One region of the Mycetocola sp. BIGb0189 genome, then DNA from elsewhere that is predicted to be linked to it. Evidence: predicted binding sites of a transcription regulator. Region 1 holds the regulator's gene; each other region holds the start of a gene.

What was found. The regulator HrcA, encoded in region 1, represses chaperone genes, less so after heat shock. The targets are predictions, from matches to a motif close to TTNGCACTCGNNNNNNNCGAGTGCNAA.
Region 2: the regulator HrcA is predicted to act here: its motif matches at 2,008-2,034, upstream of groL (chaperonin GroEL).
Region 3: the regulator HrcA is predicted to act here: its motif matches at 1,440-1,466, upstream of groES (co-chaperone GroES).

What each region holds. Positions count from the first base shown of each region.
Region 1 is NZ_JANUED010000003.1:269,454-272,685, forward strand. Features, by position in the region: gene M2390_RS06055 (DUF4870 domain-containing protein) at 1-584, opposite strand, end outside; gene hrcA (heat-inducible transcriptional repressor HrcA) at 828-1,850, shown strand; gene dnaJ (molecular chaperone DnaJ) at 1,959-3,059, shown strand; gene M2390_RS06070 (16S rRNA (uracil(1498)-N(3))-methyltransferase) at 3,061-3,232, shown strand, end outside.
Region 2 is NZ_JANUED010000008.1:146,404-149,635, forward strand. Features, by position in the region: gene M2390_RS13465 (DUF1295 domain-containing protein) at 1-123, shown strand, start outside; gene groL (chaperonin GroEL) at 352-1,971, opposite strand; gene M2390_RS13475 (DUF3048 domain-containing protein) at 2,116-3,171, opposite strand; gene galE (UDP-glucose 4-epimerase GalE) at 3,222-3,232, opposite strand, start outside.
Region 3 is NZ_JANUED010000009.1:29,511-32,742, forward strand. Features, by position in the region: gene M2390_RS13850 (DUF4190 domain-containing protein) at 1-385, shown strand, start outside; gene M2390_RS13855 (DUF4190 domain-containing protein) at 509-1,006, shown strand; gene groES (co-chaperone GroES) at 1,070-1,366, opposite strand; gene M2390_RS13865 (class I SAM-dependent methyltransferase) at 1,530-2,717, shown strand; gene M2390_RS13870 (hypothetical protein) at 2,762-3,232, opposite strand, start outside.

The sequences.
Region 1 (3,232 bases):
TAGGGAGCGCCGCTGCTGGTCTTGACCCCGCCGATGATCGCGAACACGAAGGCGGCTACGCCGACCGGCCACATCAGCAGGAGCAGGATCACGCCGATGCCGATAAAGCTGGTGATCCCACCCACGACGCCAAGGGCGATGCCCAGGAGCCAGGCGCTGATCTGGAAGTTCAGCGCCTCCTTGCCCTCCTGGTTTACAAACGGGCCGCGGTCGCGGAAGATCAGCCACACGATCAGCACGATGATCGGGCCGAAGATGCCGGCGAAGTGCGAGAGTGAACCCCAGAGGCGATCGTTCTCGGGGGTGAGCGGGGCCGAGCTCGCGGACGGGGTGTATCCGGGCTGCTGGCCGTAGGGCTGCTGCCCATAGCCGGGCTGGGGTTGACCCTGCTGCGGGTATCCCGGCTGAGCATTTCCGGGCTGCGGATAACCAGGCGGGGGAGTCTGCGGCGCACCCTGCTGCGGGTATCCGGGCGGCGGCGTGGGCTGCCCGCCCTGCGGAGGCGTGGGCGGCACCGGCGGCACCGCGCCGCCGGGCTGATTGGCGTCCGAGGGTTCGGGATTCGACTGCGTGTGATCGCTCATAGTGGAATTAGGATAACCGCCGCACGGTGAATTCGGTACGTCTGATTACCGACTATCACCAAAATCCGGCGTATCGGTGGTCAAAAAGCACCCGGACCGAGTGTCAGAGATTGGAACCGGACGTCAGAGCGAGCTAGAATTAGCACTCAGTGGTGACGAGTGCCAATCCGTATGTGCGGATGCTCGCCCGCGTCAGATCAGTCCAGATTTCCCGGGGAAATCGCGATGAGGTGGAGGTGACCAATGGTCTCCGAGCGTGGCCTAGCCGTCCTTCGCGCGATCGTGTCTGACTATGTCTCCAGCCGGGAGCCGGTGGGTTCCAAGGCGATCGTTGAGCGCCACTCCTTTGGTGTGTCGGCGGCGACGATTCGCAACGATATGGCGCAGCTGGAGGATGAGGAGCTGATTCACGCCCCGCACACCTCCTCTGGCCGTATCCCCACCGATAAGGGCTACCGGCTGTTTGTGGATCACCTGGCCGAGCAGCGCCCGCTCTCGCCCGCGCAGCGCGGGGCGATTCAGGAGTTCCTGGGCGACGGGGTGGGCCTCGACGATGTGCTCTCGCGCACGGTGCGCCTGCTCTCGCAGCTCACCAACCAGGTGGCGATCGTGCAGTACCCCTCGTTTGCCCGCGCCCAGGTGCGGCACGTCGAGCTGGTCTCGCTGGGGGATGCCCGTCTCCTGGTTGTCCTCATTACCGACAACGGTCGGGTCGAGCAGCGCACGGTCGAGGTGACCGCGCCGCTGTCCACCCAGGATGTGGACGACCTCAAGGTGCGCATCAATCACGAGCTCCTCGGTCACAGTGTCGAGGACGCCTCCCGGGTCCTCGTGCGGGTGCGAGCGCTCGGCGTTCCCGGACACCCGGGTCTGGTGGATCGAATCTGCGATGCGCTGGATGAACAGCTGGCCGAGTATCGCCAGGATCGCCTGGTGATGTCCGGTACCGCCAACCTGGCCCGCAGCGAGGAGGACTTCGCCGGGAGCATCTATCCGGTGCTGGAAGCCCTCGAACAGCAGGTGGTGCTGATGCGCCTGTTTGGCGAGATGAGTATCGATGCGGCGGGGATCACCGCCCGCATCGGCCGCGAGAATGAGCCCTTCGGCCTGGCCGAAACCTCGATCGTCGCGGGGAACTACCGTTCCTCTGCGGGCGAAATTGCCCGCCTCGGGGTCCTTGGACCCACCAGAATGGATTACTCGGGCAACATTGCCTCGGTTCGCGCCGTGGCACGCTATCTTTCCCGCCAGCTCGGCGAGAACTAACCCCGCGGCGTTTACGCCGCCGTTCAACCGGCCACTGCCCACCACGGGCCGCTGGCCACAACAATCAATTGTGCGACGCTTCGGCGTCGCCACCATGGAGGATCACGGGTGGCTGACCACTACGAGGTACTGGGCGTTTCACAGGACGCATCGGCTGAGGACATCAAAAAGGCCTACCGCAAGCTGGCTCGTCAGCTGCACCCCGATGTGAACCCCTCCGAGGAGGCGCAGGAGCGCTTCAAGCTGGTGACCCACGCCTACGATGTGCTGGGTGACGCGGATTCGCGTGCCCGCTATGACCGCGGCGAGACCGGCCAGGGCGGCGGCGACGCTGGCTTTGGTGGCTTCGGCGACATCTTTGAGCAGTTCTTCGGTGGGGGCGGCCAGCAGCGCGGACCCAAGTCGCGTCGCGAGCGCGGTCAGGACGCCCTGCTGCGGGTTGAGCTTGATCTCGGCGAGGTTGTGTTTGGCACCCACCGCGACCTGGAGGTTGACACCGCGGTACTGTGTGAGACCTGTCAGGGCTCCTGCTGCCAGCCCGGCACCCAGCCGGTGACCTGCGACATCTGCCGCGGTTCGGGCACCATCCAGCGTCCGGTTCGTAGCCTGCTTGGTAACGTGATGACCTCGACCCCCTGTGGGTCCTGCCGCGGATACGGCACGATCATCGCCAACCCCTGCGTCGGCTGCCAGGGCCAGGGCCGCGTGCGCGCCCGCCGCACCGTCTCGGTGGACATCCCCGCCGGTGTGGACACCGGTCTGCGCCTGCAGATGCCCGGCTCGGGTGAGATCGGCCCGGCCGGTGGCCCGAACGGTGACCTGTACCTGGAAATGAAGGTGCGCCACCACGACGTCTTCAGCCGCAACGGCGACGACCTGCTGTGCACCCTGGAGGTGCCGATGACCGAGGCGATCCTCGGATCGACCACCACGATCCACGCCCTCGATGGCGACCTCGAGGTCGAGATCAAGGCGGGTGTGCAGAGCTCGGATGTGATCACCGTGCGCGACCGCGGGATCACCAAGCTGCGCGGTCATGGCCGCGGCGACCTGCGCATCGGCATCCAGGTGATGACCCCAACCAAGCTGGACCACAAGGAGCGCGAGCTGATCGAGAAGTTCGCCGCCAAGCGCAAGGATAAAACCGCCGCGCTGGGTGAGTTCCAGCAGGGTCTGTTTGCCAAGCTTCGCGATAAGCTGCGCGGCTAGCATGTCGAGCCTATTTCTGCGCGATTTTGTCGGGGTGCCCGCCGTGGGCGACACGATCACCCTGGAGGGTGCCGAGGCCAAGCATGCGGTGACCGTCAACCGGATCCGTGTCGGCGAGGAACTCTTCCTCGGCGACGGCGCGGGCCTGCTGATCGGTGCCCGCGTGACCGTCT
Region 2 (3,232 bases), on a different contig from region 1:
CTGACCGCACAGAGCATCGGCTCGACGGTGATGGCCGAATCCATCTCCGGCGCTAAGTATCCCGGCTACGCGGCCTACCGCGCCCGGACCTCACGCCTGCTCCCCTGGCCGCCGCGCGCCTAATGCTCATTTAGCCTGTCATTCCCGTGCAGAAACGATCCTCGACTCTTGTAATTCTGGTCATCGGCGCGTAACTTCGCTGACAAGAAGGTGAGGACAAGGTCCCTCATCAGGAGTCGACCGGGTCTGCAAGACGAATGTGCTTGCAGGCCCGTTCAAGCTCCGTAGCAACAACAAAACGGGCGCCCTCCCGAAGGAGAGCGCCCGTCTCGTGTGAAACGAGGGTTGGACTTAGAAGTCCATACCGCCGCCGTCGCCACCGGCTACCGGAGCAGCCTTCTCGGGCTTGTCGGCCACGACGACCTCGGTGGTCAGGAACAGACCGGCGATCGATGCGGCGTTCTGCAGGGCCGAACGGGTGACCTTGGCCGGGTCGATGATGCCCTGGGCGATCATGTCACCGTACTCACCGGATGCGGCGTTGAAGCCGTGGCCGACGGGCAGGTCGCGGACCTTGGCGGCCACAACACCGGGCTCCTGGCCGGCGTTCAGTGCGATCTGCTTCAGCGGAGCCTCGATGGCCACGCGAACGATGTTTGCACCGGTTGCCTCGTCGCCGACGAGCTCCAGCTTCTCGAAGGCCAGCTTGCCGGCCTGGATCAGGGCAACGCCACCACCGGCGATGATGCCCTCTTCGACGGCAGCCTTGGCGTTACGCACGGCGTCCTCGATGCGGTGCTTGCGCTCCTTGAGCTCAACCTCGGTTGCGGCTCCGGCCTTGATGACCGCAACACCGCCGGCCAGCTTGGCCAGACGCTCCTGCAGCTTCTCGCGGTCGTAGTCCGAGTCGGTGCCCTCGATCTCGCGACGGATCTGAGCCACGCGACCGGCGATGGCGTCGGCGTCGCCGGCACCCTCAACGATGGTGGTCTCGTCCTTGGTGATAACAACCTTGCGGGCGCGGCCCAGGTCGGTCAGCTTCAGCTGCTCGAAGGTCAGGCCGAGCTCGGCGGAGATAACCTCTCCACCGGCCAGTACGGCGATGTCCTTGAGCTGAGCCTTGCGGCGCTCACCGAAGCCCGGAGCCTTGACGGCGGCGGACTTGAAGATGCCACGGATCTTGTTGACAACCAGGGTGGTCAGCGCTTCGCCGTCCACGTCCTCGGCGATGATGACGAGGGGCTTGCCGGTCTGCATGACCAGGTCGGCAACCGGGGACAGGTCCTTGACCGAGGAGATCTTGGAGTCTGCGATCAGGATGTAGGCATCCTCGAAGACGGTCTCCTGGCGGTCGGGGTCGGTGACGAAGTAGGCCGACAGGTAACCCTTGTCGAAGCGCATACCCTCGGTCAGCTCGAGCTCGGTACCGAAGGTGCTGGACTCCTCAACGGTGACCACACCCTCCTTACCAACCTTGTCGATGGCCTCGGCGATGATCTCACCAATGCCGGTGTCGGCGGCCGAGATCGACGCGGTGGCGGCGATCTGGTCCTTGGTCTCGATCTCCTTGGAAGCTTCGGTCAGCTCGGCGATAACCGCGGCCACGGCCTTCTCGATGCCCTTCTTCAGGCTGATCGGGTCGGCACCGGCGGCGACGTTACGCAGGCCCTCGCGGACCAGAGCCTGGGCGAGAACCACCGAGGTGGTGGTTCCGTCACCGGCGACGTCATCGGTCTTCTTGGCGACCTCCTTGACGAGCTCCGCACCGATCTTCTCGTACGGGTCGTCGAGCTCGATCTCCTTGGCGATGGACACACCATCGTTGGTGATCGTGGGGGCGCCCCACTTCTTCTCAAGTACTACGTTCCGACCGCGCGGGCCAAGGGTGACCTTGACGGCGTCGGCGAGCGTGTTCAGTCCACGCTCAAGACCGCGGCGGGCCTCTTCGTCAAAAGCAATGATCTTTGCCATGTGGTTTTTCGTCCCTCCCGGACGTCGAAAACGGGGTTAGCACTCGATGAATGTGAGTGCTAACTCGATTCTGGCACTCTCCACCTACGAGTGCAAGCCGAACCAGGCAGATGACGGCGGATGAACAGGGAGCCCGCAGGGTGCCTATTCGACGCGCACTTCGGCACCGGAGATCAGCGGCACAAGCTCAACCCAGGCATTGCCGGGAGCCAACAGTATCGGCTCGCCCGCCTCGGTGGTGAGCGTGATCGGCGCGGTGGCCTCGGTCTTGGACCAGGTGACCGGAATCACCTGCCCACCGGTCGCCACGTATCCGGTGCCCGAACCGATCAGCACGGTCTTGGGCACCCCCTGGTACTGGTTATCGATGTTCACCCGAAGCACAATCACGTTCGTCGCAGACCGGGTCTTGCCGTCGGGATCCAGATCGGGCTTGCCCTGCTGGGAGCGCAGGAAAACCCCCTGGCTGGCATCCCAGGCCCAGGACTGCTGTCGGGAGGTTGAGAACGTCGCGTGGATTGTCGCCACCGGGATACCGCCCTGGAGTGCCGAGGCACCCTCGGCGGTTTCGGCATGCTCAAACTGCGTGGGCGGCGCGCTCAGTCCCTGTTGATCGTCGATCAGTTTCTCGGCCCGCAGGATGACGTTGTGCGGGGCAGGTTTGTCCTTGCTGCGGTACATAAACGGATCGGCATTCGGCTGACCGTGGATGAAGTTTTTGACCGGGGTGTTTTCCATCTGGTCCACGAAGATCTGCTGTCCACCCGAGTAGGCCACGAGGCCACCGAAGGGGGAAATGATGTCCGGGTCCATCGGACGAATCGAACGCAGCGGCCCCAGCTCCTCGGGAATCTGCGACTGCCAGACCGCAACATAGCGGGTCAGCCCACCCTCGACCAGTTCCTCAAATACCAGGTCGGCACGTTCCAGGCCGCGCTGAGGACGGGCCTCCACATCGTTCCCGATCTTGGCGGCGAGCGAGGGGCGACTCAGGACCGCCCCGGTCGCCGGCTCACCGGTGAGTGGTGCCACGGTCCCCGGAACATCCTGGGTGGCGGTCGGCGTTGATGACGGGGCGGGCGAGGGGCGCTGAGCACAAGCGGCCAGCAGGGAAACCCCGAGGACGCAGGTAACCAGAACCCGCGTGACACGAACGGCGCTCGCACCTGCGGTGGATGAGGGGGCGGCGAGTCTCAACATGCCGCTAACCATAACGCGTCCCCGGTCAATTTGGGCCGAGCCTCGCTGGTTTAGCGTGCGT
Region 3 (3,232 bases), on a different contig from region 1:
CTTCACCCCTCAGCCGGGTGCCGAACAGCCCGCCGCATATCCCGCCCAGCAGCCCGCCCCGGGACTTCAGGGGTACGCCGCGGCTCCGCAGCAGGGGTACGCCGCCCCGCAGCCGGGGTATGCTCAGCCCGGCTACGCCGCCGCACCGCAGAAGACCAGCGTCATGGCCATCCTCGCGCTCATCTTCGGCATCCTGGTGGCGCCGGTCGGCATCGTCCTGGGCCACATCGCCCTCAAGCAGCTAAAAACCTCGGGCGAGGGCGGTGAAGGTCTGGCCAAGGCCGGCTTGATTATCGGCTACATCTTCTTTGCACTGTGGATCCTGATCAATATTGTCGGGGTGATTACGGCTCTCGCCGGTGCGAGCAGCAGCTACGGCTACTAGCCGCCGCACACGAGACGCCCGCTTCACCGAGCGGGCGTTTTGTTTACCCAAAAGTCCCGCACTGGCCCCGAAATATGCAGGTATGCCAGAATTAGGGGACATAACCACCGAGGGGAACCCACCATGAGCGACAACAACAATAACTTCCCGGGGCAGCCCGAGCAGCCCCAGGGTCAGCCCGCCTACCCGGCACAGCCCGAGCAGCCCTACGGCCAGCCCGCCTACCCGGCACAGCCCGAGCAGCCCTACGGCCAGCCCGCTTACCCTGCTCAGCCCGAACAGGCTGGGTACCCGACCCCGCAGGGCTACCCCGCTCCCGAGGCCTATGGCACCCAGCAGGGATACGCCCAGCCCGCTTACCCGGCGACCCCGCCGCGCACGAACCTGCTGGCAATCCTCTCGCTGGTCTTCGCGTTTGTCTTCGCCCCGGCCGGTATCGTGCTGGGACACATCTCCAAGAAGCAGCTCAAGACCTCCGGTGAGGGCGGCGCGGGTCTGGCAACCGCCGGTCTCGTGCTGAGCTATATCTTCACCGCCCTGTACATCATCGGCGGAATCTTGATGATCGCGTTCTATGCGTTCCTGTTCGCGAACATCCCGTCCGACTACAGCACCTACTAACCCCTCGCACAACACAGCGCCCATCCGGAAAACCGGATGGGCGCTGTGTTGTCTCCTGCGTGGTTAGCGAACCACCACGGCGAGAACGTCGCGAGCCGAGAGCACGAGCAGGTCTTCCCCGCCGTACTTCACCTCGGTTCCGCCGTACTTGGAGTAGATGACCTTGTCGCCGACGGCGACGTCGAGCGGGATGCGGTTGCCGTTGTCGTCGATGCGACCCGGACCGACCGCAACAACCTCGCCCTCCTGGGGCTTTTCGGTTGCGGACTCGGGGATGACCAGGCCCGAAGCAGTGGTACGCTCCGCCTCGACCTGCTTGATGACGATGCGATCCTCGAGCGGCTTGATGGAGACCGACACGGTTGACCTCTTTCTAGACTAAGCGTGGTTAGCACCCTCACGTCGAGAGTGCTAATCACAGTCTAGGGATCCGTTGGCACTCTTGCAACGCGAGTGCCAACGCGGCGACACATTCGGCGGCATGCCCACCACACGCGACTCACGATATTGGTAGGTTTGGGCGGTGGACAGAAACGAGCTACTCGAACTGCTGACCCCCGAGGGGCTGCGTCTCCTCGATGATCTGGCGCAGGAACCCGCGGGTACCGACCCGGTGGCGCGGGTGAGTCGTCTGCGCGCCCAGGGCCATTCCCCGGCACTGGTGGCGGCGGCGCTGACCCAGGACCGACTGCGCCGCAAGGCGGTGGGAAAGTTCGGTGAGTTTGCCGAGCGCATGCTCTTCACCCAGGCGGGCCTCGAACAGGCCACCCGGTTACGCGTCGCCGCACTGCACGCCGGACGCTTCCGCGCGCTCGCTCCCACCCACCTGGTCGACCTGGGTTGCGGGATCGGCGGGGATGCGCTGGCCGCCGCCGCCATCGGCCTGCGGGTCACCGCCGTGGACCGCGACGAGGTCACCGCAACCCTCGCCAGCTACAACCTGGCCCCGTTCGAGAACGCCGACGTCCTCAACGCCGCCGCCGAGGACGTCGATCTCACCGCATATGACGCGATCTATCTCGACCCCGCCCGGCGCACCTCCGGTCACAGCAACACCACCCGGCTCACCCGGGCAGCCGATTACTCCCCGAGCCTCGACTTTGCCTTCGGCCTGGCCGAGACGCGGGCGGTGGGCATCAAACTCGGCCCCGGGTTTGACCGTGAAGACATTCCCGAGGGCTGGGAGGCCCAGTGGATCACCGTGGACGGGCAGGTTGTGGAGCTCGGTCTGTGGTCCCCGCGACTGGCCCGTCCGGGCATCACCCGCGCCGCCCTGGTACTGAACGATGCCGGCAGCCACGAGATGACCGCCGCCGCGGACAGCGCGGATGTTGAGGTGCGCGAGCCGGGCGAGTACCTGTATGAGCCCGACGGCTCGGTCATCCGCGCCCGCCTGATCGGCGATCTGGCCCGGGAACTGGATGCGGGCATGCTCAGCCCGGGCATCGCGTACCTGACCGGAGACACCGCGGTCGAGACCCCGTTTGCCGCGCGCTTCCGCATCCTGGAGCGCTTCACCCTGGATGAGAAAAAGCTCAAGCGGGAGCTCAAGGCGCGCGGAATCGGCACGCTGGAGGTCAAGAAGCGCGGGGTGGATATCGACCCGGCAACATTCCGCAAAAAGATGTCCCTCTCGGGGAAAAATGCGGCCACGCTGTTCCTGACCCGTATCGACGGGCAGCACGCGGCACTACTGGCCGAACGCGCCTAACCCCCGAAAGCAGTAACTCCCCCGGACGGTTTCACCCCGCGTGGCTAGGCGAGAATCAACTCCACGATACGCAGCACGCTGTATCCCGCCCACAGGACCGTGGCGATCAGCCCGGCCACCGCCAGCGTGCGGCCGTGGCGCGCACGCGCGTGGCCGGCGGGATCTCCGCGCAGGGCGCCCGGGGCGAGGACCAGCGCGATGATCGCGGCGGGGAATCCCCACCCGAATACGATGCCTCCCACCAAACCGATCAGGCCCCACACAAACGTGGCGGTGGCGCGCCCGGTGGACGGAGCGGCGGCGACCCCAAACCCGGCATAGCCTGCGGCGGCATCGCTCCAGCCCGGCGGCGGAGTCTGAGCAGGCAGCGGCGGAGCCTGGCCGGGCAGCGGAGCCTGGCCGGGCAGCGGAGCCTGGCCGGGCAGCGGAATCTGGCCGGGCGGCGGAGCCTGGCCGGGCAGCGGCGGTGTCTGGCCGGGAGGGACGGGTGCTCCGGAAATTCCGGCGGCCGCGTC